4 regions of the Parabacteroides timonensis genome follow, and region 2 is predicted to be linked to each of the others. Evidence: riboswitches for the same ligand, from Rfam matches in the RefSeq annotation. Region 2 holds a riboswitch; each other region holds the start of a gene.
The links. Region 2 has a riboswitch for cobalamin ahead of BQ7394_RS24465 (TonB-dependent receptor). Riboswitches for the same ligand answer to the same signal wherever they lie in the genome.
Positions count from the first base shown of each region.

Region 1 (6,204 bases), 3.2 Mb from region 2:
TCTTCATCATATAAATGAGCATATAAGATTTTTTCGGCCAATGTCATCGGGCGGCCAATCTTTTCACGGGCTGTATCTACCCTTTTCGGAAAACTTGAATAGAAGCTTCTCAGCATTTCAATGTCGTACACCATATCGTAATCTTATTAGTTGTTTGTTTATCAGAATGTTTTTCACGCAATATACCGACTTGTCATCGGATGGAATGTAATATATAAGACATCATAAAAATTTTACTGTCTGATTTAATTCTTAACAAATATATATTATATCAGAATACGTTTCATTCAATAATTTCTATGGTTTAATAGAGAGTATCTATTATATAAAGAAAGTTCGCCTTACATTCTACATTTATTAATAGAACGCAAGGCGAACTCATTTTGTTCAGCGATTATCGCTGTTTATTTAATGATTGTTTTTATTTCCTTCCGACTCCTTCCATTTTTCGGCATAGCTATGAAGAATAGAGGCTATCCCCTCTCCGATCCTGACATAATCTTCTGTTTTCAGATTAGCCAGAGAAGCACGGATAGACCATTCGGGGGCATCGAAGCCACCGCCGTTCAGAAGAACCAGGGCCGTTTCCTGTGCCAGGCGGAACACCACATCGACAGGTTCATAATTGGTTTTCAGATATTCAACAAACTCGTCTCCGTAGAATTTCTTTGCCCAGACTTCCATATCTATTTCACTGTAGTAGCCGGCACGAAGCGGGTCGTCCAGCAAGGTAAAACCTGTGCTTTCCCAAAGTGTATGCAGGCGTTCATGTATGATCTCGATCATTCTCGACTGATAAAGATTTTCCGCATCCAACAGGGAGAAGGCTGCAAACAAAGCCATCTGAGTCTGCTGTGGCAGGGAAAGACCGGCCGTATGATTTAAAGCGACCTGGCGGCTGTCGGCTACCATGCGGTCGATAAATTTCATTTTCGACGGATCGATCATGATACTGTCATAACGTTTATTCAGTGCCGCTTTTTTATCGTCCGGCAGATCGGCGATCATCCGGTCATAAATATTGTCTTCGTGCAAAGCCACCACTGCCAGGCGCCAACCGGTCGCCCCGAAATATTTGGAGAAAGAGTATACACATAACGTGTTATCCGGTAATACGGCCATTAAAGAGCGAAAATCAGGAATGAAAGTGGCATATACGTCATCGGTTATAATCATCAGGTTCGGATTAAAATTGGTGACGATATCGACCATACGTTCTGTTAGGCCTTCTGTCAATGCATAAGATGGCGGGTTACTCGGGTTAACGATAAAGGCGGCCTTGACTGAAGGATCTTTCAATATATCAAGGTCCTTTTCCTGATATTGCCAGGTGTGATACCCGTCTCCGGTCATTTTAAGCGCGTGGATCTCGATCACATCGAACAGGTAACGCGCCTGTTCGGGTATTTCGATATATGGAGTAAAGACCGGAGCGAACAGGACGATCTTATCGCCTTTATTCAACAGGAAGTTCTGTTGCAGGGAGTCGAAGATATAACACATCGCAGCTGTCCCGCCTTCTGTTGCAAAAAGGTCGAACTTACCTTTGGGCGGATGGCTATTGCAAAGTGCCAACTTCAGATAGTCTTCTACCAACACTTCCGTATATTTCAGAATACGGTCCGGAACCGGGTATTGGTCACCAATCACCCCTTCGGCCCATTCATGTACGAGGTCGTTTTCATCGACACCCTTTTCACGGACCATATATTCGTAAGTATCTCTTAACAGGCGGGAACCGGGTGTTTCCTCATGTTTATCCAAAAATTCCTTGAAACGTACAGCAATGCGCTTTTTCTCCGGAACACCGGCCAGACCGACCATACCGTCTTCCAACTTGGTTCCGCGACGACATTCTTCCATTCCGAACTGGCCAAGCAGAAAGAAGGCTTCACGAGGTGTCGTTGCGATCCAGTTCGGGTTACCTCGTCCGGCATTCAACATGATATGAGTACTTTTACGGGCACTCTCGTCGGCTAGATCGATCAGGATATCCTTCAATTCGAAAGGGCTGATCTCCGACATCTTCTTTTCGTATTCACGGGTAATTACTCTTTCTTCCATATATACATTATTATATGATTTATAAATTTGAATTTGTCAATTCATCAATAAGACAATCACAACACCCCAGATAATCAGCAAAGTGTTGCCGACAGCGTATGTAACAGTATAACCTAGAGCCGGTGTCTGGCTCTCCACCGCATCTTCCACGGCACCGAGGGCGGCGGTTGTCGTTCGTGCACCGGAAGTACAGCCCAGTGTGATGGCCGGGTGGAACTTAAAGAGATAACGTCCCATCAGGACACCTGCGATCAGCGGGATGGTCGTTGCCAGTGCACCGATCACGAACAGGCTTACACCTACTTCTTTAAAGCCGGTCACAAAACTTGGTCCGGCCGTAATGCCGACAACAGCGATAAACATATTCAGTCCGACATTATTCAATACCCAGAGCGATGGTTCCGGGATACGACCGAAAGTAGGATGTTTGGAACGAAGCCAACCGAACACCAGTCCGGCAATCAGTGCTCCACCGCTTGTACTCAGGCTGACCGGAATATCTCCGAAATGCAATGCCAGCGAACCGATCACACCACCGATAAAGATACCCAATCCGACAAAGACCATATCCGTCTGGTTCGTCGGACGATCTGCATACCCCAATGTGGCAGCCGCTTCATTCACCTCCATCTTGGTGCCGACTAACTCGAGCATATCACCCGGATCGATCTTAGTCGCAGCCAATACCGGTATACTGATACCTGCACGTTTGATACTTTTGATACTGACACCATGCATCACCTTTTCCTTACGGAGCCGGGCTACGGTCATCCCAACGAATTTTTTGCGTGATATCAGGACCGGCAATGTCTCTGCCGGGAAATCCAGTAATTCGATATCGTTCACCTCGTCTCCGATCCAGTCTTCTTCCCCGATCACAAACTCGCGACGGCCGCTCAATACGACCTCGTTTCCTTTCATAAGCATCAGGTCAGGCTTCACCTCATAGACAATACCGTTGATACGGACACGTTCGACGAACAAACGCCGTCCCTGCCCTTCCAGATAATCTTCCAGCTCCTGCACCGTCTTACCGGCTCCGAACCAATCGTTATTTATCTTATATGCACGGAAAGTAATCGGACGGGCGGCAGGCATGAAACCGGGTTGTTCGCTCTCATCGTCAGTTCCCATCTTCGACTCTAATTCTTTACAGGCTTTCTTTACGGAAGCTAACCCTCCAAGGAAACGGGGAGCGATATCACTCATGATCCAGGCAGAGCCGGCCGTACCGAAAATATAAGAAACGGCATAAGCCACAGGCATCACGTTTATCATCGAAGCTTTGTCGGCGGCGCTCATTCCACCCTGGTTGATCGTATCTTCCGCCACACCCAATACGGCAGAGATCGTCTGTGAACCAGCCAGTAACCCGGCAGCTTCACCTGCATTGTATCCCATCAACTTTGCCAACAGGAAAGGGACAAACAGACAGAACAGACACATCAGTACAGCAAAAAGGACCTGCGGAAGTCCTTCTTTCTTCAGTCCACGAAAGAACTGCGGGCCTACACTGTAGCCCACGGCAAAAAGAAATAAAAGAAAAAATACCGACTTGATAGGTGCTCCGATATCGATATGTAACTGTCCGATTATTACTCCGACCAATAGGACACTGGTAACGGTTCCCAACGAAAATTTCCCTATCTTGAACTTACCGATCCAGAACCCAAAAGCCAGCGTCAAAAAGATGGCCAGTTCCGGATAGTGTTTAAGTAAATCTACAAACCACTCCATATATAAACTGTTTGGCGTTAATACTAAATAGACATTGTTATGTCCGGTTTTTACTTGTGGTAATGAAACAGAAGCCATAAGGCAGTTGTTCCGACAGAATCAATTAAGATAGTATAAAATCCCTCTTATTTTAAATAATTTTCTATCTTTGTCACCGCTTTGGTGATACGGTAACTTCCGGTTATCGTATAAAAGGGAATCCGGTGAAAATCCGGAACAGTGCCCGCTACTGTTAAGCCCATTCCGAAGGAAAGCATTCTTACACCACTGTCCGATACAAGGACGGGAAGGTCGCTTTCCGGGCAAGTCAGGAAACCTGCCAAGTTTTTTATATTGTATCTTCCCGGGGTCAGGAGGATGATAAGAACATACGGACAATCTCTTTTCATAAAAAATGTTTACCGGCTACTGGTATTAGGGTTTGTCGTATTCGTAGGTTATCTTTTAATTTACATTATATGAAACATTTACTATTACTTATTGCTTGTATGCTCGCACCTATGTGCTGGGCACACGATGGCGAAAACTTCGAGGCATCCGACATGCTGGCCTCCATGCAACCGGGTGACAAAGCCGCCTTATTAATGGTACATTTCGGTACCACGTATGACAACACCCGTGCGCTTACTATCGACGCGATCAATCAGAAAGCAAAGGAAGCCTTTAAAGACATGGAAGTACGCGAAGCTTACACCTCCCGTATTGTCGCACGCCGCCTGAAAGCACGCGGTATCGAAAAACTGAATCCTATGGAAGCGCTGGAAAAACTGAAAGCCGACGGATATACCCATATCCTTATCCAGTCAACCAACATTATCGAAGGGGTAGAAATGGAATCGCTTCGCAAAGACATTGCGCCGCTGGAAAAGAATTTCAAAGACATACGCATCGGCAACCCGTTGCTTTATACGCCTCACGATTTTGAGGATGTAATAATAGCCATCACAAAGAACGGGGCGAAAGAAGGTGCAACCGTCCTTGTAGGACATGGCACATACACACCTGCGACAGCTCAGTATGCGATGATGGATTATATGTTGCATTCGAAAGGTTACAACGATTATTATGTGACAACAGTTGAAGGTTACCCTTCTTTCGACGATATGGTTGCCAAACTTGAAGCAGGCAAAACAAAGAAAGTACTATTGATGCCTTTCATGTTCGTTGCCGGCGACCATGCGAACAACGATATCGCAGTCGACATGAAAGAGGAACTGGAAGGGAAAGGTTACCAGGTTTCCGTATTTATGCAGGGGTTAGGACAAAATCCGGAAATCCAGAATATATTTATCGATCATGCCAAGTTTGCCGCCAAACACAAGATGATAAATATTATGGATAAGAAGAAAAAGTACGCTGCAGAAAAAGATTAGTACTATAAGAGACTAATATCTCCCCATTTACATAGAAATATACAATAAGTAAATTCATTCAAATAATACATCTGAATGCAATTCCAATTTCTTCCGAATGAAACTTGATTTTCTTTCGGAAGGAATTTTCTTTTGTACCGGATGAAAAAACAGAATTGAAGGCTATATATAATCCTATTATACCAATAAAATACATTATCTTTGTTGGTACTGATAAAATCAGAATCAATAACTCAAAGCTAAAAGATGAATACAGGGAAAATAATCGTAGCCGGGATCGGTCCTGGTAGCGAATCTGATATTACTCCGGCAGTTCTGTCTGCCATCCGTCAGTCGGATGTCATCGTCGGGTATAAATATTACTTTCAGTTTGTTGAATCAGCGATCCGTCCCGATGCAATCTGTATCGACTCGGGGATGAAACGCGAAAAAGTCCGGGCAGAAGAAGCCTATAATTATGCTACCGAAGGCCATGTGGTAACAGTTATCAGTTCCGGCGACTCCGGTATTTATGGCATGGCTCCCCTTATCTACGAGATGAAACGCGAAAAAGGAAGCGATATTTCGATCGAAGTACTTCCGGGAATCAGTGCTTTCCAGAAAGCAGCCTCTCTGTTGGGTGCTCCGGTAGGACACGATTTCTGTGTGATCTCCCTCTCCGACCTGATGACACCTTGGGAAATGATAGAGAAACGGATCAAAGCCGCTGCCTCTGCCGACTTTATCACGGCTATCTACAATCCCAAAAGCGAAGGCCGCTACTGGCAGCTCTACCGCCTTATCGAACTCTTCCTGCAGGAACGTGACCCGCAGACACCTGTCGGTTTTGTCCGCCAGGCAGGACGTGAGGAACAGACTGTCACCATCACCACGCTGGCCGAATTCGATCCCGAACAAGTGGATATGTTTACTGTGATCATCATCGGTAACTCCCAGACATATCAATTCGATAATCACATGATAACCCCACGCGGCTATTATGGAGAGATCAAGATGGGTAAAAAAGAAACAGGTATCGGACAAGATATCA
Region 1 is NZ_LT669941.1:1,110,490-1,116,693, forward strand. Features, by position in the region: gene BQ7394_RS12105 (aconitate hydratase) at 1-134, opposite strand, end outside; gene BQ7394_RS12110 (bifunctional aspartate transaminase/aspartate 4-decarboxylase) at 409-2,064, opposite strand; gene aspT (aspartate-alanine antiporter) at 2,101-3,801, opposite strand; cobalamin riboswitch at 3,945-4,139, shown strand; gene BQ7394_RS12120 (sirohydrochlorin cobaltochelatase) at 4,260-5,174, shown strand; gene cobJ (precorrin-3B C(17)-methyltransferase) at 5,421-6,204, shown strand, end outside.
Region 1: another riboswitch for cobalamin. It lies ahead of BQ7394_RS12120 (sirohydrochlorin cobaltochelatase); the one in region 2 lies ahead of BQ7394_RS24465 (TonB-dependent receptor).

Region 2 (6,204 bases):
AAAGTGTTGAATTATCTTATACATTGCCACGGCAACTGCTGAACAAAACTCCGCTAAGTAACGTACGTTTCTCTCTGAGCGGTTACAATCTTCTGACCATCACAGGCATTAAGAATATCGACCCGGAAACAGAAGATAACGATCAAGGTTGGGCAGCCTGGAACACTCCACAGTCTAAGGTATTTAATTTCGGCGTGAACGTAACATTTTAATAACTAAGTATTATGAAAACATATATAAAATATATCATAGCAGGATTATTCTGTACCTCTTTATTCCCTTCCTGTACAGACATTCTGGATAAAAAACCATTGACAGAGATTTCAGAGAACGACTTATGGAGCGACCCGGCCCTGGTGGAAGGTTTCGTTAATTCGCGTTACAACCAGGTTGGACACGGATGGACCGAATCGATGCAGAGTTCAGCCGTAGACGAAACAGAACTAACCTGGTTGCGTGGTTGCGAAGTAATCAACTTCGCACGTGTAAGCCCAACCGACCTCGGACGTATGAACGGCGCCTGGTGGGGCTGGGATAACCGGGCATGGGCTACCAAATGGGCTAATATCTCCAATTGTAATATCTTTTTTGAACGTATAGAAGAAGTACCCTTCACTGATGAGGAAGTACGCGACCGCCTGAAAGGTGAAGTACGTTTCATCCGCGCATTGGAATACAATGACCTGGTAACCCGCTGGGGGGCTATGCCACTTATCACCAAAAGTTTCACACTGAATGATGTAGATGAGATCCTGACTCTCAAACGTGCTACTTATAAAGAGTGTGTCGACTTTATGATCGACGAACTGACTCAGGCGGCAGAAGAACTACCGGCTTCTTATAGCGGGGACAATTACGGACGTGCAACCAGTGTTGCCGCCCTGGCTCTCAAATCACGTATTCTATTATATGCTGCCAGCCCGCTAATGAACGAAAATGTAAAACTGGAGCAAGTCGGATATACCTCACCTGATCCCGACCGTTGGAAAAAAGCAGCAGACGCAGCCCAGGCTGCTATCGATGCAGCTTTAGCCGGAGGTTATGCATTATTCAATAATTATTCCGACCTGTCTGAAAACTATCAGAATATATTCCTCGATGCGACATCTTCCAATAAAGAGGTCTTGTTTGCCCGTATGGGAACTACCAGTAGTTTAGGAGAAAACCTGTCCAGTCTCGAACAATATAATTTCCCGAATGGTTTCGGCGGTTGGGGTGGCAACTGTCCGCTTCAGGAACTGGTCGACGATTACGAATTCCAGGACGGAACAGACTTCGACTGGAACAATCCTCAACATGCCGCTGCACCTTACGAAAACCGCGATCCACGCTTTTACGCCTCTATTTTGTACGATGGCGCACCATTTAAAGAACGTACATTGGAAACTTACTGGGATGTAGATGCCAGTGGTAACGAAGCCGGTACAGGAGGCAAAGACTCCAAGTTCGGAGTAGAGAACTGGAACACTTCTATGACGGGTTATAACCTGAAAAAGTTCATCGACGAAACCTATGTCGGCAACTCCTGGAATTTCACCAACAAAAAGAACTGGATTTGGTTACGCCTGGGTGAACAATATCTGAACCTGGCAGAAGCTTTATATCATATAGGCAATGAGGCCGGAGCACGTGAAGCGGTAAATACGATCCGCGAACGAGTAAATATGCCGGACATCACCTCTTCATGTACACAATTACTGGAGGATATCAAGCATGAACGCCGTATCGAACTGGCCTTCGAAGAACATCGCTATTTCGATGTACGCCGTTGGAAAGAAGGTCCTAAATACCTGGGGCGTACGGTACATGCCGTTACCATCAAGAAATATCCCGACGGACATAAGACCTATGCAGTCAGTCCGTTAAGAAGCGACGTAGGCGGCGACCGCCTGTTCGATGAAAAGATGTATTGGTTACCGATCATGAAGTCGGAAATCGATAAAAACCCGAATCTCGTACAAAATCCGGGATACTAATTTTTTATTCACATACAATAGAACTACATGAAGAAATTATTAATCAGTTTATCAGTTCTGCTTGCCGTCTCTCCTCTATTTGCACAGGAGAGAACGGTCAGCGGACCGGATAATAATCTAAAAGTAACAGTCTCTTTAAAAAGAGGAGGCGAACCGGTCTACCAGGTCACATATAAAGATAAAACAGTGATCGAAGAATCTCCTTTAGGAGTACTTACCGATATCGGCGATTTCAGCAAAAGGATGAAGTTGGTCGAACACAAAACGGGTAATGTGGATGAACAGTACACATTAAATCGTTGTAAAACAGCGGATGTCCATTATGTTGCCAACAAATTGGTTTGTACCTTCGAAAATGCGGATCAGAAAAAGATGGATGTAATCTTCCAGGTAAGTAATAACGATATTGCCTTCCGATATGCATTTCCTCAATATGGACATACCGCCTGTCTGGTAATAGAAAAAGAGGCAACCGGATTTGACTTTCCACAACAGACAACGACATTCATGTGCCCTCAGGCCGCTCCTATGACCGGCTGGGAACGTACCAAGCCAAGTTACGAAGAGGAATATACACCCGATGAACCTGTCGGAATGATATCCAAACACAAAGTAGGTCATACTTTCCCATGCCTGTTCCATATCGATAACAATTGGGTATTGGTGTCGGAAACAGGCGTAAGCAGCCGATATTGTGCATCCCATCTGAGCGATGGCAGTAAAGAGGGGCTATATACGATCGCTTTCCCTCATCCGGGAGAGAACAACGGTAACGGCAGCGCAGCACCCGGCCTGGCTTTACCGGGCGAAACACCCTGGCGTACCATCACTGTCGGTGACAATTTACAGCCGATCGTCGAAACAACAATTCCTTTCGATGTGGTAAAACCGTTGTACGATGCATCTCAGGACTATAAGTTCGGCCGTTCCACCTGGAGTTGGATCGTGTGGCAAGACGGTAGTATCAACTATGACGATCAGATAAAGTACATCGACCTGGCATCCGCTATGGGATACGAATATGTACTGATCGACAACTGGTGGGACACAAAGATCGGCCATGAACGGATGGCGGAACTGATCAAATATGCCAAATCTAAAAATGTGGGCATATTCCTCTGGTACAACTCCAATGGTTACTGGAGCGATGCTCCTCAGGGGCCTAAACAGCGTATGTGTACCTCTCCCGCCCGGAAAAAAGAAATGAAATGGCTACAGGAACAGGGAGTGAAAGGTTTGAAAGTGGACTTTTTCGGTGGTGATAAGCAAGAAACCATGCAATTGTATGAAGATATCCTGACGGATGCCAACGAACATGGATTGATGATCATCTTCCACGGCTGTACACTTCCGCGTGGCTGGGAACGCATGTACCCGAACTATGTAGGCAGCGAAGCTGTATTGGCTTCCGAAAACCTGATATTCGACCAATACTGGGCCGACAGGGAATCATACAACGCCTGCCTGCATCCGTTCATCCGTAATGCAGTAGGGAGCATGGACTTCGGAGGTACGTTACTGAACAAACGTTACAACCGTACAAACGATGGAGGCACGATCCGTAAAACGACCGACATTTTCCAGCTTGCAACGGCGGTACTTTTTCAAAGCCCGGTACAGAACTTTGCACTTACGCCCAACAACCTGACCGATGTTCCGTCCTTCGAGATCGACTTTATGAAGCAGATACCGACAACCTGGGACGAGACACGTTTTATCGATGGTTATCCCGGCAAATATTGTGTTTTAGCCCGTCGCCATGCAGACAAATGGTATATCACAGGCATAAATGCAGGTAAAGAAACTTTGAAACTGAAAGTTTCTCTCCCCATGCTTGCCGGACAAAAGGTAACGAAATACGATGACAACAAAGATCGTTCACCAAGAATGTCGGATGCTACCGTCAAACAGAATGGCGAATATCAACTGGAAATTTTACCGGATGGCGGAATAGTATTGGTTAATTAACCTGTTTTACGTTCCTTTACAGTGCCTACACTGTAAAGGAACACTTTTTTATACGCTTACAAAGAGTTTCATCACTTCAGCCTTCACCTTTCACCCCCCATCATACTATGAATATCAATAATCAGCGTGTGAAGGCTAACGTTTCACCACCTTCTATCCGACTTCGGCTTGCCCTGCATGCCATACCGGGAAAATACTATGTGTTAAAAGACAGGCCACTAAATGTTAAGTCCCTACAACCATGAGTAAAGTCCCGACCCATAAAAATCACCCTGTACAGGGTAGAAACTTAAGGCCATGACTTAACATGTAGCCATTCATACCCTAACAATCAAAAGGTATATGGATTTCTATTAGTCATTGACAGGGATATACCAGATAAAAAAATTCCATTTCCACGTTTCACACGAGCCTTCACCCGATAATAATTAATATTCATGACGTGATGAGAGGTGTGACACGTGAAGGGTATATGCCTGTAAAGACAAGTATCCGGCGAATTATCCATCATTTTATCAACATAACAACCGGCGACTCCCCAAAATCTAACGTTTGTACACTTTTTTATCGCCTAAGTAAGCATAAGCTATTAAATAAAAAACTACTTTTGCGCCCGATTTGGTGATGCCGGTTCATTCTGTACCGGCATAAAAGGGAATTCGGTGACAATCCGAAGCAGTGCCCGCTACTGTAATACCCGTATCCGAAGAAAAGTTTCTTATACCACTGTTTCGTTTACAAGAAATGGGAAGGTGCTTTTCAGGGTTAAGCCAGGAAACCTGCCAGATCAGACAAATAATCAAGCTCTCCCGGGCCAGGAAAGTGAATTATTAATTCTTATACAAACAATTTCGATGAAAAAGAAATGTTTACTCACAGCTGCTATCAGTTGGATAGTAGTATCTATGTTCGCTCAAACCGCCCTGAAAGGGAAAGTCGTAAACGCTGAAACCAACGAACCTGTCGTAGGAGCCAATATCCGCATAGACCATAGCCTGGCAGGATGCACAACCAATGGTAAAGGAGAATTCAATATCAGCAACCTGCCGGAAGGTGAACATACGCTGAGTGTAACACATGTTAGTTTCCTTCCCCAGAAATATACCGCAGACAGCCAGGATGAAAATATCCTGATCAAGATGAGCGAAAGCTATATCAACCTGGGACAAGTCGTTATAACCGGTACGGGAACCCACCGCCGCATGACCAACTCTCCTGTCCCCATACAGGTGATCACAGCCAAAGACCTGGGAAATGCCAACGTAACCAACCTGGAAGATGCCCTGGTCAAACTGACTCCGAATGTAACAACCATGACAAACGGAATGGGAACGACACTGAGCCTGAACGGCATGAACGAAGACTATATGCTACTGCTGGAAAACGGTAAACGCCTGACCGGTGACGACCGTTATACACGTATCAATATCGCCAATATAAAGCGTATCGAAATCCTGAGCGGGGCAGCTTCCGCCCTTTACGGCAGCGATGCAATCGGCGGCGTTATCAATATTATTACAGATGATACCAAGAATGCGGTGAATGTATCCAACTACACCCATTATACCAGTAAAGGACGGTTCAGCGAAAATATAAATGCAGACGTAAATGCCGGTAAATTTTCATCTTATACTTCATACCAGCGCAGGGAAGCGGATAACTGGCAAGTGAATGATCTCGACGAAAACGGCTATAAAACAGGCCGCCCGATGTCTACCGGATTCCTCTCCGACAATATCAGCCAACGTTTTGCTTACAATGCAACCGACCGCTTATCTTTCTACGTACGTGGTAATTACTATGACTATAACACCCGCCGACCGGAAACAGCCACTTACTTTAAGAAAGGAAAGAAGAAAGATGAAAACGGCAACCCGATCTATGAAGAGACACAGGCTTATACCTATAACATGGCGCATGAAACCTACACCTATGGTGCCGGTGCCAAATATATGATCAACAAATCCGCTTACATCGATGCTGACTTCTTTGCCGACAATTACACCTCAAAATATGACTATTTCCTCAAAACCGGAGATTTCGAACGCGGCGATAAAGAAACCCGTAAAGAAACGACTTATTACGATGCAACCGTAAAAGGTATTTTCAAACCTAATACGTGGAATAAAGTATCCACAGGTATCGAGTATATCAATGAAAACTTCAGAAGCCAATCGGATAACATCAGCTTCAAGAGCATGTATACGATTGCACTTTTTGCACAGGATGAAATTACGATACTAAGAAACCTACAGGCCGT
Region 2 is NZ_LT669941.1:4,279,595-4,285,798, reverse strand. Features, by position in the region: gene BQ7394_RS24480 (SusC/RagA family TonB-linked outer membrane protein) at 1-212, shown strand, start outside; gene BQ7394_RS24475 (RagB/SusD family nutrient uptake outer membrane protein) at 225-1,976, shown strand; gene BQ7394_RS24470 (glycoside hydrolase family 97 protein) at 2,004-3,944, shown strand; cobalamin riboswitch at 4,547-4,745, shown strand; gene BQ7394_RS24465 (TonB-dependent receptor) at 4,799-6,204, shown strand, end outside.

Region 3 (6,204 bases), on a different contig from region 2:
TCGAACTGTTTCATAAAACGTTCTTCCGTGATACGCCACGCAGCAGAAGCAGAAGGGAAAAGTCCCCATTTATCAATGAAACGGGAAGAGCCGTCGTAACGCAGATTGAATTCGAGCATATATCGTTCGTTAAAAGTATAGTTCAAACGTCCGAAATACGACATCCACGCCAGATCGTTGGCACTACTACCATTTTCTTGTGTATCAGGATCACCCACCCCGAATTCAGGGATATTGACCGTCAACTTTTTACGAGACATCCAATGGGAATGATAAGTATATTCCCGCATCTCGTAACCACCCATAATGGCAAAAGCATGTTTTTCGGCCAATGTCAAATTATAATTAATACGGCCGTTCAATACATACGTCTGTGACTCTGACGAATTCAGCGATAATTCGGAATTACGGGGCTGCGGAGTACTCACGCTTCCGTTATCATTCAAACCGAACAGCTGTACAGTCGGCTTAAAGTTCTTGTTTTCCCAGAAAGTCCGGTCCATACCCCCATATACAGTAACATTCAATCCTTTTAAAAGATCCGCACTGATCGAGGCATTGATGGTCAAAGGAGTTTCACGCGTCCGGTTAAAGCCTCCGGCATCCCTGGCCCCGAAACTATATCCGGCATTGTTATAACCGATTCCCGGAACCGTCATACGAATAGTCGGAGGTGCTACATAGGAGCCATAGATTGCGCTGGATGTTCCATCTACCAGGTCTTCAATCTTCTTATTCTGGGTAGCGATGGTTGCATTTACCTGCAGTTTCTGGTCAAAAAAGAAAGCCGTCACATTCCCTCTGAATGTAAACTTATTCGAACTATTGCCTTTTACAATGCCATCCTGATACAGATAGCCGGCCGATGTCGAGTATTTCAGATTCTTACTACCTCCGGATATCGCAATATAATGGTCCGTCATCTGGGCCGTGCGATAGGTATCGTCCAGCCAACTGTAATTTGTCGGATACATATATTCGTCCACATGGTTACGATAATTATCCATATACTCGTCGGTATACCAGGTCGGCCATGCGTTATTGGTATTACGATAAGCTTCAGCCTTCAGTTCCAGATAATCGATGCCTTTAAGGACATTCGGCAAAGAAGTAGCCTTTTGCAGGCCATACAATCCATTGTATTCGATATTCATTTTATCCAGTTCACCGGTTTTGGTGGTGATAAGTACTACCCCATTCGCCGCACGGTTACCGTAAATCGCACTGGATGCTGCATCTTTCAAAACAGAAACCGATTCGATATCTTTGGGGTTAACCGCATCGAGACTACCCTCCATACCATCAATAATGATCAAAGGGTCTGTATTGTTGAATGTACCTATACCACGGATCTGTATCTTGGCATTATCATTTCCCGGCTGACCGGAAATCTGGCTGATAAAAGCACCGGTTATATTCCCTTGCAACATGGCACTGGCATTGGTATAAGCACGTCCTTTGGCTTTCGCCAGATCAAGACTTTCTACGGCACCGGTCAGATTCACCTTCTTCTGAGTACCGTACCCCACAACCACTACTTCATCCAGCAACTCGGAATTTTCTTCCAGATATACCATAAACCGGGCCTTGCCTTTTACCTGGATCGTCTTGGTCAGGTATCCCATATAGGAGACGGTAAAAGAGCCGTTGGAAGGAAGTTTTAATGAAAAGTTTCCATCTATATCGCTCACTGTCCCATTGGTCATACTGTTGGTTTGCTGTACGGTCGCTCCGATAATCGGTTCGTTATTAACGACATCAACAATTTTTCCAGTAACGGTTATCAAGGTATTAGACTCTGATTTTTTAAGGATAACCTGTCTCCCGTTTATCTGATAGGTAACACTTAATTGTTTAGCCAACATTTCCAGTACTTCATCGACAGGTTGGCTTTCTACTTTAAAACTGATCTTTTGATTTTCGTTTACGTCTGCATTATTATACATAAACGAATAATCGGTTGCCTTTCCTATTTCTGTCAGCAATACTTTTACAGTTACATTCGATTTATCTATGCTGATATTTTCCTGTTGAGCATGAGAAAGCATAGCTGCTGAGAATAATAAAAAGACAAATAATAGGCATTTTCTAAACATAGTTTAATATTTATAAGTTCACAAATTATTTTTCACTACCTTTGCCTTTAGATATACATAAGGGTCTTTTATCTAACTAAAAATAGCTAGATGACAAATGCACAATCTTATGACAATCAATAGTATGGGGAATGCCGGTTCTCCATACTTTTTTATATTATTTCGTGTCTTGCCTGATAACCACCTCCTCTCCGTTTACCGAATAATCGATTGACATTAATTGGTTCATCAAGCCCAATGTCTCATTCAAAGATTCAGTCTTAATTGTAAATGTATATTTCTGATCCAGGTCTACATTAAACAACCGAATGTTCACGCCATACCATTTTCCTATCTTTCTCGATATATCAGATAAATTCTCATTCTGGATAACCAGTATATTCTGAGTCCATATACCATAATCTTCCCCACGCTCATTTCGTATGGTAAACTTTCGCGGATCGTTTGTGTCTATATTGATAATCTGATTGGGCAGCAGAGAAGCGATAAGCTGGGTCTTGTCATGGAATACATCCACTTTTCCCTCCAGTAAAGCGATTTCGACCTCTCCCGGATCGCTTTTCACATTAAATTTTGTTCCTTTAACTACAATATTGATGCTACCGACAGATACCGTAAAAGGTAATCCTACCTGATGGGCCACATCAAAGAATCCTTCTCCCTTCAGATACAAATGCCGCTCCTCCATATTAAAATCAGATGCATACCGTAAACTGGATTCGCTGTTGATCCACACCTTACTCCGGTCAGGCAGGTTAAGGAATGACTTTTCTCCTTTCAGGGCCTGGAGTTCAAAATAATTTGATTGTTTTTCCATTCCCCAATAAAGTGCAGCAAAACCCATTACCATGATAACCGGTATCAGTATAGCCGCTATTTGTAAACGCCGATATTTATAATTGAGTCTTCTGACCTTCTCTTTCTGACGGGATTCCTGCTGCACATGATATCTCCGTTCATTAATCGAGTCATTATCATACGAATCCCAGATCGGAGATAATATTTCATCCAACGATTCAGTAGAGGCTGTACCTAGTTGCGATTTTAAGCGATCCAACTTTTTTGCATCTACATCATTATTCATCCAATCTCTGATGTCATTCGTTATGTTGTCTTTATGATCTTTCATATTATCGTTTTATATAGTATATATCTTGGAAAGGGAATTTTGTACCGCAAAAAAACAATGTTGCAAAACATATTCCGATTAAAAATGAAAAATAACCAGGATACTTCTCAACCGTTTCAGTTCTTCACGAACACTTTTCATTGCTTTTGTCAGGTTGTTCTTAACTGTTTGATGGGGGATATCAAGGCGGGAGGATATTTCTTGTGTGGACAGATCCTCTTCTGTTCTCATAATTAATATCTTTGCCTGTAAGGCCGGAAGCCTGGACATAGAACTGTAAATTCTATATTTGATATCCTGGCAAATCATGTGTTGTTCGATATCGGTACCATCGGCCTGATCTTCATCTATCGGAATTTGTAAATCTTCCAGTAATATTTCTTTGATCCTCTGTTGGAATATCGTCAAAATCTTATTCTTGGCGATGGTATACAGATAGGCTTTAAAAGATAACTCGGAAGACAACTGTTCCCGTTTTATCCAAATCTTCAAAAAGGTATCTTGCACGATATCCTGCGCTTCACTTTTTGACTTTAGCATTTTAAATGAAAATGAGTAAAGAGAGTCGGCATAGATTGAATACAAAGAATTAAAGTCATCAACTGAGCCATTTCTCAAACCATCGATCATTTGTTTTTCAATATAATTCATTGTTTTTCAGGTTGATTTGATGGGTGATCCTATCCTATTTATAATCCTAAATCACTCAAAAATACGAAATTACAACAAATTACATTTATTTTTTATTCTTTATTTCATTCCGGTTCAGGATACACCGATTACGCAGCATATACGCTTTGCCTCCCTCAACCGAAAACTATCACACAGAATGAGACAAAACTCAGGGTGAAGATATAAAAAAAATCAGTACCTTCGCGCCCGAATTGGTTCCGTACCCCCATTCGGGAATGCGGATTAAAAGGGAATCGGGTGTAAATCCCGGACAGTCCCGCTGCTGTGAAGCTCCGTTAACAGCCTAATACTACTTACGCCACTGGCAAAGCAGTTGACAGAGGACAGTTGACAGATTAAAGAATAATTAAACTGTCAACTGTCAACTATCAACTATCTCGTCGGGAAGGCTTTAGGATAGGAGTCAGTCAGAAGACCTGCCGTTCGTTCAGGCTCATATCCTCGTGGGTTAGGATAGGTGTAACATTTTAGAATATAGAAAAAATGATGACAGACAAGGATGTATTGTTATTACGACGCAAACTCGACCTTTTGCTTCGTACTGGCAAATTATTGATGGAAAGTGCTGCCGACACAAACCGTATTGAACGGAACATGAAACGGGTAGCAGCATTTATGGGTATACCGGAAGAGAAATTACATCTCGATATCCGGTGGACAATGATCATGGTAAATGTTAGTGACGAAAGAAACTCATTCTCCAAATTCCAGAAATGTGAAAAACATGGTATCAATATGACCATGATCTCGCAGATCAGCGATCTTTCGTGGCACGCCATCGAAGACGATTATTCTCTGGACCAATATGAGGAAGAACTGGAAAAGATTGCTTGCAAACCCAGAAACTATCTTCCCTACATCGTAGCTATCGGAGCAGGATTTGCCTGCGGGGGCTTCTGTAAATTATTCGGTTGCGACTGGATCGCTTTCCTGTTTGCTTCCATCAGTGCGTTTATTGGTTTCCGGGTACGCGCCCGCTGTATCGAGGCCGGCTTAAATGTCTATATGAGTATCGCACTTGCCGCTTTCGCTTCCACCTGCGTTGCTTATGCATCTTCTTTTACGGGATTGTCAGAAACACCTTATCAGCCGTTGCTGGCTTGCGCCCTGTTTATTGTGCCGGGAGTACCGCTGATCAATTTCGTGGATGATATGCTTGATAATCATCTGCTCGTCGGAATGACCCGTGCTGCCAATACTGCCATGATGGTAGTGGCAATGACTTTTGGTATCGCTTTTGCTATGCGCCTGCTTGTAATGAACGACATATCGATCGACCATAAGTTCAGCGAATTAAGCATGGTTCCTCACGACACGTACTTCGTTTATGCTATTGCCGCAGCGATTTCCGCCATGGGATTTTCTATGATCTTCAATATACAGCGCCGCCTGCTCTGGGTAGTAGCCCTAGGGGGTATTATCGCCGTATGTACCCGTAACTTCGTCAATTTTGAACTGGGCTATGGTCCCGTGATCGGTTCGTTTATGGGTAGTTTCGTTGTCAGTCTGCTTGCCGTAAAAGCAGTCCACTGGTTTCATGTGCCTAACCACGTACTGACTATCCCTTCAGTCATTCCGATGGTTCCGGGAGTACTGATGTATCGCTCCTTACTCGCATTCATCAATATGCATGGGGTCATTGGCGAAGTGACTAATGCTTTTGCCAACGGTATCAATTCGGCACTTATTATTCTTTGTATTTCCCTGGGAGTTGCCGTTCCGAATATCTTTGCCCGCCAATACATCGCCAAAGATCGTAAACGGTATCTGCAGGAAGAGTTGGAGAAACGCCGGCAACGTGGAAAATTTCTTGAATGGTAAGATAAATAAGTATATTTTTTAACAAAGAGAAACACAAGAAACAAATCCGTCCCACATTAGATTGAAACCAAAAAAGATCAGTTATGGATCAACATTCGACGGGAATGTTGATCCAAATTGTTCCATATCCAAAAGTTATTGGTCTATTTAGGTACATACCCAAAAATAGTTTAAAGTTTAACTAAATGCAAAAAAGCCCAAAAAGTAATATGTTCTGGTTTCCGGCGGGTTGTTTTCGTAATATTGCAACCTTGAAAACAGATTGAAAAGGTTAATTAGAATTGTATGGGAGAAACAAAAGGTTATGTTTCGCAGGTTATCGGGCCGGTTGTGGATATTCACTTCGATAACGAAAAAGAAGTAAAAGTAGTACTACCCCGCATCCATGACGCCATGGAGATAGCCCGCCCCAATGGAAAAGCGTTGATTGTCGAAGTACAACAACATATTGGGGAAAACACAGTC
Region 3 is NZ_LT669940.1:141,874-148,077, reverse strand. Features, by position in the region: gene BQ7394_RS01425 (TonB-dependent receptor) at 1-2,096, opposite strand, end outside; gene BQ7394_RS01420 (FecR family protein) at 2,254-3,225, opposite strand; gene BQ7394_RS01415 (RNA polymerase sigma factor) at 3,304-3,876, opposite strand; cobalamin riboswitch at 4,093-4,356, shown strand; gene BQ7394_RS01410 (threonine/serine exporter family protein) at 4,402-5,739, shown strand; gene atpD (F0F1 ATP synthase subunit beta) at 6,025-6,204, shown strand, end outside.
Region 3: another riboswitch for cobalamin. It lies ahead of BQ7394_RS01410 (threonine/serine exporter family protein); the one in region 2 lies ahead of BQ7394_RS24465 (TonB-dependent receptor).

Region 4 (6,204 bases), 2.9 Mb from region 2:
TCAATACTGTAATCGATCGACTCCCCCGGCGGAACCGCTATCTTTGTGTAGGGAGTGTACAACATCACGCTCTTTTCAGAATCATCAGCGTGGACTTTACTACAAGGGATTATCCCCAATAACAGTACAAATAATAGGTTTAAACAGTTAATTTGCATTTTCATAATGATTTTTATAGAGTATACAAAAATGATTACTTATTAGCCGGAGGCAAATATATAGACAGAGAGTATTAGATACTTTTAAAAGAATTAAAAAAAAACTATCGTACAAGCATTTCCTTTCCTAATCCGTTAAAGCTCTGTTATGGATGCGATAACAAACGAACCTTTCCTATACATTATATATAGACAACCCTAAAAGAAGCCATTTGTATGCTAAACAGACCGAATTATTCTGCAAATGTAACATTGAAATAAAATATTTTTGTGTAAGTTTGCGAGCGCTAAGAAAGACATTTTATACAGAAATTTAAATACAAGAGTTATGCAATCAATTGACAATTTCAATTTTGCCGGCAAAAAGGCATTTGTAAGAGTTGACTTCAACGTTCCATTGGACGAAAACTTCAACATCACAGACGACACCCGTATTCGTGCCGCTCTTCCTACTCTTAAGAAGATCCTGGCAGACGGTGGCAGTGTAATCATAGGTTCTCACCTGGGTCGTCCGAAAGGCGTTACTGATAAATTTTCACTGAAACATATTTTGGGTCGTGTATCTGAATTACTGGGCGTAGAAGTTCAGTTTGCTAACGACTGTATTGGTGAAGAAGCTGGTGCTAAAGCTGCTGCTCTGCAACCGGGCGAAGCTTTATTGCTGGAAAACCTTCGTTTCTATGCAGAAGAAGAAGGTAAACCCAGAGGTTTGGCTGAAGATGCAACAGACGACGAAAAGAAAGCTGCTAAAAAAGCAGTAAAAGAAAGCCAGAAAGAATTCACTAAGAGATTGGCTTCTTATGCAGACTGCTATGTAAACGATGCATTCGGTACTGCTCACCGTGCTCACGCTTCTACGGCGCTGATCGCTGATTACTTCGATGCTGACCACAAAATGTTCGGTTACCTGATGGAAAAAGAAGTAAAAGCTGTAGAAAAAGTAATGAACGACATCGCTCGTCCGTTTACCGCTATCATGGGTGGTTCTAAAGTTTCTTCTAAAATCGAAATCATCGAAAACCTGCTGAACAAAGTAGATAACCTGATCGTAACAGGTGGTATGACTTATACTTTCACTAAGGCTATGGGCGGCAAGATCGGTAACTCTATCTGCGAAGATGACAAACTGGATCTGGCTCTCGACCTGATGAAGAAAGCAAAAGAAAAAGGTGTAAACCTGGTATTGGCTGTCGACGCTAAGATCGCTGATGCTTTCAGCAACGACGCAAATACTAAATTTGCTAACGTTAACGAAATTCCTGACGGATGGGAAGGTCTTGACATCGGTCCTAAGACTATCGAAATCTACGCTGACGTTATCAAGAAATCTAAGACTATCCTTTGGAACGGTCCTACAGGCGTATTCGAATTCGAAAACTTCACTGACGGTTCTCGTGCAGTAGGTAACGCTATCGTTGAAGCTACTAAGAACGGTGCATTCTCTCTTGTTGGTGGTGGCGACTCTGTTGCTTGCGTTAACAAGTTCGGTATTGCAAGCGAAGTATCTTATGTATCTACAGGTGGTGGTGCTTTGCTGGAAGCTATCGAAGGCAAAGTTCTGCCGGGTATCGCAGCTGTTAAAGGCGAACCGTACAAATAATTTCAGATATTGTTTATAATATCCTAATTAAATATAAAACCCCGGTGAAGTGATTTCACCGGGGTTTCTTGTTTTATAATCACTGCCTCATAATATCCCATCTGGGATGTATTACGGATGAATAACGTAACCATATATGCCTCCTTGCAATATTGAATTAATTCATATCTTTGTTATCGACAATGGTTTCCGAATCACATTTCAGTGAGAAAGATTAAAAGGGAATCCTGTGAAAATCAGGAACTATCCCCGTAGCTGTAAGTTTTGCTCCTGCAAAGGAGAAATGTAGTAACTGTCATATACCACTGGTCTCAAGGCCGGGAAGGTGTTACTACTGAAACAAGTCAGAAGACCTGCCATTTCAATCAGACAGAATCCAGCGCTTTCGGGTGAAAAGCAGTGGTATGAATCCTTATAAGATCCATTTATCACTTTATCTCCGGGAATCATTGCGGAACTGCATGAACAGAAGTATTGTTTAATCTTAAATAAAAAGTATGATCAGCACGGAGATTTTTATTGTCAAGAGAGATGGTAAAAAAGAAGTATTCTCACTTGACAAAATCAAGAATGCGATAGCTAAAGCATTTTTGTCGGTAGGAAGTTTTGCTACCCAGGAAGTAATAACCAATATCCTCAGCCGCATCAGTGTCAGCGAAGGGACAAGTGTGGAAGATATTCAGAACCAGGTGGAAGTTGCCTTGATGGCAGAGCATTATTATGCGGTAGCTAAGTCATATATGCTATACCGGCAGAAACATCTGGAAGATCGGGAAGTAAGGGATAAACTACGCTTTCTATTGGATTATTGCGATGCATCCAATCCGGCTACCGGAAGTAAATATGATGCTAATGCCAATGTGGAGAATAAAAATATCGCGACCCTGATAGGTGAATTACCGAAATCAAACTTTATCCGCCTGAACCGCCGGCTGCTAACAGACCGGCTAAAAGATATGTACGGCAAAGAAGTATCGGACCGTTATCTGGAACTGTTGAATCACCATTTCATTTATAAGAATGATGAAACAAACCTTGCCAACTATTGTGCCAGTATAACAATGTATCCCTGGCTGATAAGCGGTACAGCTTCTGTCGGAGGTAACTCTACCGCCCCAACCAACCTGAAATCTTTCTGTGGCGGTTTCATCAATATGGTATTCATCGTTTCAAGTATGTTGAGCGGTGCGTGTGCGACTCCCGAGTTTCTGATGTATATGAATTATTTTGTCGGATTGGAATATGGAAAGGATTATTACCGACATGCCGACGATGTGGTAGACTTGTCCAGTAAGCAACGAACGATAGACAAAATGATTACAGACTGTTTCGAACAAATAGTCTATTCCATCAACCAGCCTACCGGAGCCAGAAACTTCCAGGCTGTCTTTTGGAACATCGCCTATTATGACAAGTATTATTTCAACAGCCTTTTCGAGAATTTTGTATTCCCTGACGGCAGCAAACCCGATTGGGATTCGTTAAACTGGCTGCAAAAGCGGTTCATGAAATGGTTCAACAAAGAACGTACCCGTAATATTCTGACTTTTCCTGTTGAAACAATGGCACTCCTGTCAAAAGACGGAGATGTACTCGATAAGGAATACGGTGATTTTACAGCCGAGATGTATGCCGAAGGACATTCTTTCTTTACCTACATGAGCGATAATGCCGATTCGTTAAGTAGTTGCTGCCGTTTGCGCAACGAAATACAGGACAACGGTTTCAGTTATACACTGGGAGCCGGAGGTGTATCTACCGGTTCTAAAAGTGTATTGACAATCAACCTGAACCGTTGTATCCAGCATGCCGTGAAGTCCGGTATACTTTATCCGTTCTTCCTGGAAGAAGTGATCGACCTGGTGCATAAAGTCCAGTTGGCCTACAATGAGAACCTGAAACAATTACAGGCCAAAGGTATGTTGCCTCTGTTCGATGCCGGTTATATCAATATGAATCGCCAGTATCTTACAATCGGGGTGAACGGATTGGTTGAAGCCGCCCAGTTTATGGGAATCGAAATCAACGACAATCCCAAATATGAAGCATTTGTACAGGAAATACTCGGCATGGTAGAGAAGTACAACAAAAAGTACCGTAGTAAGGAAGTATTGTTCAACTGCGAAATGATCCCTGCTGAAAATGTAGGAGTAAAACATGCCAAATGGGATAAAGAAGCAGGTTATCAGACATTCCGCGATTGCTATAACAGCTATTTCTATATCGTGGAAGATACGACACTCAACGTTGTCGACAAATTCCGCATCCACGGCCGACGTTATATCGAACATCTGACCGGTGGCTCGGCACTCCACATGAACCTGGAAGAGCATCTGAGCAAAGAACAATACCGTCAGTTACTGCGTGTCTCAGCTATAGAGGGGTGTAATTATTTTACATTCAACATACCTAATACCGTTTGTAACGATTGTAACCATATCGACAAACGCTATTTAAAAGAATGTCCCAAATGCCACAGTCAAAATGTGGATTATCTGACCCGCGTTATCGGTTATATGAAACGTATCAGCAATTTCTCACAACCTCGGCAGAAGGAAGCTCATATCAGACATTATGCTACGTTACACTGATTACGATATAGTCTTTCAGGAAGTACCGGACGAAATAACGTTGGCGATCAACATATCTAACTGTCCCAACCGGTGCAAAGGTTGCCATAGCCCCTATTTACTGAAAGATATCGGCGAGCCTTTGACAGAAGAAAACCTTTCCGCACTTCTCAAGAAGTACGGAAAGGCCATTACCTGTGTCTGCTTCATGGGTGGAGATGCTTCACCTGCAGATATCAAACAATTAGCGGAATATCTGCATCATCAGACTGTTACTCCGGTAAAAGTCGGATGGTATTCGGGAAAACCCGAGCTATCCCCGGCTATCGACCTGAAATTCTTTGAATACATCAAACTAGGTCCCTATATCGAGCATTTGGGCGGATTGAAATCCCCCACAACAAACCAACGTTTCTACCGTATCGAGAACGGGATGATGAAAGACATCACCTACCGGTTCTTTTCTACAGCGAAATGACAGACAGTTAGAACCGGACCGGTTTACCGCTTTTGGCACTCTTTATGGCAGATTCAAGAATCTCTACTACAACCAGGTTGTTCTCCAGCGAAGACAAATCGGTGGGAGCAACCTGTATTTCTTTACGAACAGCCGCTTTTAGATAATAGAAAGAATCATTATAAGGAACTTCCAATGCAGGAGGTTGTACCGTCGTCTCTTTCCGATCGGTGTAAATACGCATGGAAGTCGGTGTGTCCTGATAAATATATCCTTTAGTACCATAAATATGCATATCTTTTCGTCCTTTCGGCCAGTTCCACGATCCCATGATCTGTACGGTTGCAGAAGGATATTCCACCAGGATCGTCGCATCATCGTCTACGTTCGGATATTTATCCGGTTTAAATTGTTTCAATACGGCATATACACTTTTCGGTTTCTCTCCATTCATCAACCAGGTAACCAAATTAGCACCATAACAACCGAAATCGATAACCGCCCCTCCACCGTTCAGCTTCGGATCAGTCAGCCAGTCAGTGAATTCTTTTCCACACCCAATCTCGATGGGCCCTTCATGCCCGTCATAAACCTCTATACGGTTAATCTTTCCGATTGCATTATCTTCCTTTATTAGACGATAAGCTTCATGATTAGTATTATACCATGTCGTTTCATAATTGGTTAGTAACAAGGTATTATTTTTACGGGCCAGTTCTGCCATCCGGTTAGCATGTTGCATATTAACAGCTAAAGGTTTCTCGACCATTACATGAATACCACGCGGTGCACAAGCCTCTACAACAGCCAGATGATCATAAATAGAACCATAAGCTACCACCACTTCTGGCTTCGTCTTATCCAGCATCTCCCCCAGATCGGCATAAAAAAGAGAAGCATCCAGCTTCTTTCGTAACGGATTATTTTCTCTTAACCGTTCATCCGGTTCAGCAACTCCGACAACTTCAAAATCACCTCTGTCCATACGAATAATGACTTCATGAAGATGTCCGTGCGATACCCCGGCTACCCCCAGGCGGAGCGGTTTAGAATTTTGAGCACTTAAGATAAATGGCATGTAAACGATCGACATAAATAAAAATGTCCTGATTATCTTGTATATATTCATGGCCTATATAATAGAATTGTTTGTGACAAAGATATAAATATTTTTGTACCTTTGCCCCTCATAAAAATAAGAATAGATAACATATATAACAATAAAAAAGATGGCAAAAGAGCTGAAAGAACTGACCAAGAGAAGTGTAAACTACTCCCAGTGGTACCAGGATCTGGTTATTAAAGCGGATTTAGCAGAGAACTCTGCTGTACGTGGCTGTATGGTTATCAAACCTTACGGATACGCTATTTGGGAAAAAATGCAACGTATCCTCGATGATATGTTCAAAGAAACAGGAC
Region 4 is NZ_LT669941.1:1,370,568-1,376,771, forward strand. Features, by position in the region: gene BQ7394_RS13240 (COG1470 family protein) at 1-164, opposite strand, end outside; gene BQ7394_RS13245 (phosphoglycerate kinase) at 487-1,758, shown strand; cobalamin riboswitch at 1,924-2,133, shown strand; gene nrdD (anaerobic ribonucleoside-triphosphate reductase) at 2,256-4,349, shown strand; gene nrdG (anaerobic ribonucleoside-triphosphate reductase activating protein) at 4,333-4,806, shown strand; gene BQ7394_RS13260 (Gfo/Idh/MocA family protein) at 4,814-5,914, opposite strand; gene proS (proline--tRNA ligase) at 6,015-6,204, shown strand, end outside.
Region 4: another riboswitch for cobalamin. It lies ahead of nrdD (anaerobic ribonucleoside-triphosphate reductase); the one in region 2 lies ahead of BQ7394_RS24465 (TonB-dependent receptor).